2 regions of the Blautia sp. BCRC 81119 genome follow, and region 2 is predicted to be linked to the other one. Evidence: riboswitches for the same ligand, from Rfam matches in the RefSeq annotation. Region 2 holds a riboswitch; the other holds the start of a gene.
What was found. A riboswitch is a leader RNA that binds a small molecule or an ion and turns the genes downstream of it on or off. The one in region 2 is predicted to bind FMN.
Positions count from the first base shown of each region.

Region 1: another riboswitch for FMN. It lies ahead of ribD (bifunctional diaminohydroxyphosphoribosylaminopyrimidine deaminase/5-amino-6-(5-phosphoribosylamino)uracil reductase RibD); the one in region 2 lies ahead of DMI82_RS16435 (ECF transporter S component).

Region 1 is NZ_QJHD01000003.1:193,012-195,480, forward strand. It holds gene tsf (translation elongation factor Ts) at 1-252, shown strand, start outside; gene DMI82_RS03030 (zinc ribbon domain-containing protein) at 436-1,203, shown strand; FMN riboswitch at 1,323-1,437, shown strand; gene ribD (bifunctional diaminohydroxyphosphoribosylaminopyrimidine deaminase/5-amino-6-(5-phosphoribosylamino)uracil reductase RibD) at 1,713-2,469, shown strand, end outside.
Region 2 is NZ_QJHD01000031.1:3,001-5,469, forward strand. It holds gene DMI82_RS16430 (MATE family efflux transporter) at 1-274, shown strand, start outside; gene DMI82_RS16435 (ECF transporter S component) at 540-1,175, opposite strand; FMN riboswitch at 1,312-1,429, opposite strand; gene DMI82_RS16440 (fibronectin type III domain-containing protein) at 1,540-2,469, opposite strand, start outside.

The sequences.
Region 1 (2,469 bases), on a different contig from region 2:
CCGGCTAAGGTTATCGAGGGAATGATCACAGGACGTATTAAGAAAGAGCTCAAAGAGATCTGTCTTCTTGACCAGACATACGTAAAAGCAGAGGACGGAAAACAGTCCGTTGCTAAATACGTAGAGCAGGTAGCAAAAGAGAACGGCGCTAAGATCCAGATCAAAGGCTTCGTTCGCTACGAGACAGGCGATGGTCTTGAGAAAAAAGAAGAGAACTTCGCTGAGGAAGTTGCAAAGCAGATGGGTAAATAATCTGATATCTGCAGATCTTTAATAAGATCCATAAAACCCTTGAAAATCCAGTATTTTCAAGGGTTTTTCTTATATTATCCACTTCATATACTACATTATAAAATATGGATAGACTATAGTAACAGGAAGTTGCTTTTCAGAACATGGATCTATCTTTATAATAGGATAATGGAGGTGACGGCTATGGAAACAAAAAATGTAATCTTAAAACTTAGAACGGAAAGAGGAATGTCACAGGACGAGCTGGCAGATAAAATCATGGTAACGAGACAGGCTGTATCACGCTGGGAAAATGGAGATACCGTTCCGAATACTGATACACTTAAGCTCTTATCGAAAGAATTTGATGTATCGATCAATACGCTTTTGGGAGAACCCAGAAAGCTGATCTGTCAGTGCTGCGGGATGCCAATTGATGATGATTCCATATTGGGACGTGATAAGGATGGCACATTAAATGAGGAGTATTGTAAGTGGTGCTATGCAGATGGAACATACACATATAATGATATGGATGAATTGATTGATGTTTGTGTAAAGAATATGGTAAATGAAAGCTTTACCGAAGAACAGGCACGCACTTATCTGAAAGAAATGCTTCCAAAGTTAGATTACTGGAAAAGGTATGATGAACTTAGTGACAATGGGCAGTTTGAAGAGTTTAAAATGCAATTGATAAATGAAATAAATGATTTACATATAGATGGACTTCCAAGGGTAGACAGACTGAATGCACTTGTAGGTAAATATGTAAATCTGGAATATGCACTGCCAAATGGACAAAAAGTGAAATTTCTGGATGACCAGAAAACTTATCTGGGAAATCAAATGGAATCTGAATTCGGAGGGGACAGATACTTCGGTATTCTGGCAAATATGGATTTTATTATGATATGTACATATGAGAAAGACGGTGAAAATCCTGAATTGGTTATATACAAAAAAAGATGAGTATAGTATGCGGATTAGTGATTAGTTTCGTTACCGTTCAATGATAATATTCCGCATGGAATGAGTAAAATAAAAATTCCGCTTTACAAATGACAGATAAAGTATTAAAATAAACAAAAAGATATCTTCAGGGCAGGGTGTGATTCCCTACCGGCGGTAGAGCCCGCGAGCCGAAAGGTATGATCCGGTGAGATTCCGGGGCCGACAGTATAGTCTGGATGGAAGAAGATGATAGTACAGTTGATTTTTGTATGAATGAATGTAGTATCAGAGCTCTGAGATGGTGATCCATTTCAGAGCTTTTTATGTAGGAAATAATCAGACATTCATTTATTGATCATATGTAACAGATCAATTCCACCCTGCAGATATTTCTGCAGGCTTTTTTTGTATTTGGCACATCGTTTTCGAAATAAATATACCACTCACTTGCCTGTGAATCCGATTGCACAGGTCTAAAAGCCTCGGCGCACCAGGCAAAGAACAGGAATAAGAAAGAAGGAATAAAAATGACGGATCAGGAATATATGCTTCGGGCGATTCAGCTGGCCAAAAAAGGAGAAGGCTGGACGAATCCCAATCCGATGGTAGGGGCAGTGATCGTAAAAGACGGAAGGATCATCGGGGAAGGCTATCATAAAAAGTATGGAGAACTTCATGCGGAACGTAATGCAATTGCTTCCCTCACAGAATCAGCAGAAGGTGCGGTGATTTATGTTACGCTGGAGCCTTGCTGTCATCATGGAAAAACACCTCCATGTACGGAAGCGATCATTGAACAGAAGATCAGAAAAGTGGTGATCGGTTCCCGAGATCCGAATCCGAAAGTGGCAGGAAAAGGTGTACAGATGTTAAGGGAAGCCGGTGTAACAGTAGTTGAAGATTTTATGAGAGAAGAATGTGATCAGCTGAATCCGGTTTTTTTCCATTATATTACTACGAAAACCCCATACGTGGTGATGAAGTATGCCATGACACTGGATGGGAAGATCGCAACGAAGACAGGAGCATCAAAATGGATCACCGGAGAAGCGGCAAGAAAAGAAGTACAGCATATGCGGCATCAGTACATGGGGATCATGGCAGGTATTGGAACTGTGCTTGCAGATGATCCGATGTTGAACGTCCGGGTAGAAGGCTGGAAAAGTCCTGTCAGGATTGTGTGCGACAGTAAGCTCAGGATCCCGCCGGACAGTCAGATCGTAAAAAGTGCGGAAAAGTACCGGACGATCGTGGCTTATGCAGATCAGAAAAATACAGAAGAAA
Region 2 (2,469 bases):
CCGCATCTTCATGCTGATGACCTTTGCCAACGGGATCCAGCCTATGTCCGCCGGCTTTTTTACCTCCATTGGAAAAGCCCGGCTTGGTGTGATCATGTCCCTCACAAGGCAGGTGCTCTTCCTGCTGCCGCTGATCGTCATCTTCCCGGTCTTCTTCGGAATCGATGGCGTCATGTACGCAGGACCAATTGCAGATACCTCTGCATTTGTGCTGGCCGTTGTTTTTGCCAGACGTGAGCTTGGAGTCATGAAAGCTGCAGAACAAAACGCCTGACACAAGAAAGAATCCTGCTTGCAGGATTCTCCGCCTGCGACGGGTCGCTTCAGCGACATTATTCCTCTCCGTCGCAGTGCGATCCTGCCCGGAGGGCTTTTTTATGTTATGGGAACATTACGGAGTAATTTCCTATAACATAAAAAATGCCATGTAATTTACTGCCCATCGGCAATATATTACATGGCATTTCTCACATTCTCAGATATTTATCTGAAACCACCAATTTCTGATCTTTTCTTCATCCTCCGGCAGCTGCTTATGATCAGTCACCCTTCAGTACAACACGGATCTTCTTATAAATTACAAATACGATCAGAGATGTCAGTGCATATTTAAAGATATTAAACGGAGCAATGATCAGCAGTGCAAAGGTAAGCAGTCCGTTTACGGAGCTGTGTACTGCGCTTCCCATCTGGATAAAGGTCTCGATCGGCATTCCAAACGCCTTACCGTAAGCCGGAAGCAATACAAAGGCATTGACAAAGCATGCAAGGATCGCTGTCAGGACTGTTCCTGCTGCCATACCTGCAACTGCATGTACTCTGCTCTTTTTGTGACGGAAACGGTAGATCAGGCCGGCCGGTACCACATAGGCACATCCAAACAGGAAATTGGCAACATCACCAACACCGGCAGTCATGGTCCCCTTAGTCACAAGATGTACGAGAATCTTCACAAGTTCGATCAGGATACCTGCCACAGGTCCCATAGCGAAGGTTCCTACCATAACCGGTACCTCGGAAAAATCAAGCTGATAAAAAGATGGTGCAAGAAACGGGATCGGAAACTCAAGATTCATTAATACTCCTGCCACAGCACCAAGCATGGCTACCTGCGCGATGGTTCTTGTTCTGCTTCTTTCCACGGCATTTCCTCTCTGTAATATCTGTTCACTCATAACTCTCTCTCCTTCTTCAGAAATATTCAAAGAAAATTTCCACAAGAAATCTTTATGCGAAAAAAATTTCTATTTCTTCACATAAAAAGCCCCGGGAGCTTCTTCCCGGGGCACTGAGCACGTTCTTTAAATACTGCGCGTTCTTCTCTCATCCAGACTTTACTGTCGGTTCCGGAATTTCACCAGATCAGCCGCCAAAGCGGGTCGCGGACTATACCGCCGGTAGGGAATCACACCCTGCCCCGAAGAAATTTCCTTTTTTATGAGTTCATTATAACGCGCTCTTTTTATAATTACAAGGCTTAATTCTGTCCCGGAAGTATTGTTCTCCATTTATATGGGTCTGAGATCCGCTCATTTATGATCAAACCCGGATTTTCTTTACCGTACTCCAGCTACTGTAAAGAATCTTTTTTCCGACTCTTTTATATGACCGGATGCGGACATAATAGGTCTTTTTGTTTTTCAGTCCTGATATCTTATATCTGGTCGCAGACTGTTTTCCAACTGTGACCGTTTTTCTTTCTTTTGTAAATCTGCTGTCTGCTGCATACTGGATCTGATAGCCGGTTGCCTGTATATTTTTCTTCCAGCTTGCGATAAAGGATCTGTTTGCTTTTTTCAGTCCTGTCAGCAGAGTTTTTGGAGGCAGGATCTTAAAGGTAATCGTTTTGTTGATACGACTGTATTTTCCAGTCCCTCTGACCTGCACAGTTCCAATTCCGGAGTTTTTATTATTTTTGTAATACAGCTTATAAGCACTCGCACCGATCTTCTTTCCATTTACAGTTACGGTTACTGATGGCCGGATGGTTTTTCCCGTATAAGTGTAAGAGGTTCTGTTTAGCTTAACATTGCTGACAAACTTTTCTGTCTTTTTTATGATCTTGAAATGAATGGTTGCAGTACCTTTATAATAACCGGTACCATAAATGGTTACCGTTGCCACACCCGGATACTGATTATCCTCGTAATACATATAATAATCTTCGCCGGCTTTCAATCCGGGTATCACGATGTCCGGTGTGATCTCATTTCCTGTATATGTCTGATCAGCTATTGGATCCGCAGCCGGTAGTTTTCCGTAAATAGTAAAATATAATGTTTCCGATCCTTTATAATTGCCGATTCCCGTGAGCTCTGCACGAGCTTCACCAGGCTTTTCATTATTAACATAGGTTACCGTATAATCTTTCCCCCGTACCAGTCCGTCAATTACCACTTCCGGTTCCACTTTTTTTCCTTTAAAGGTGGTTTCCAGGTAGGTTTCATTATTTTCCGCAAAATAGCACAC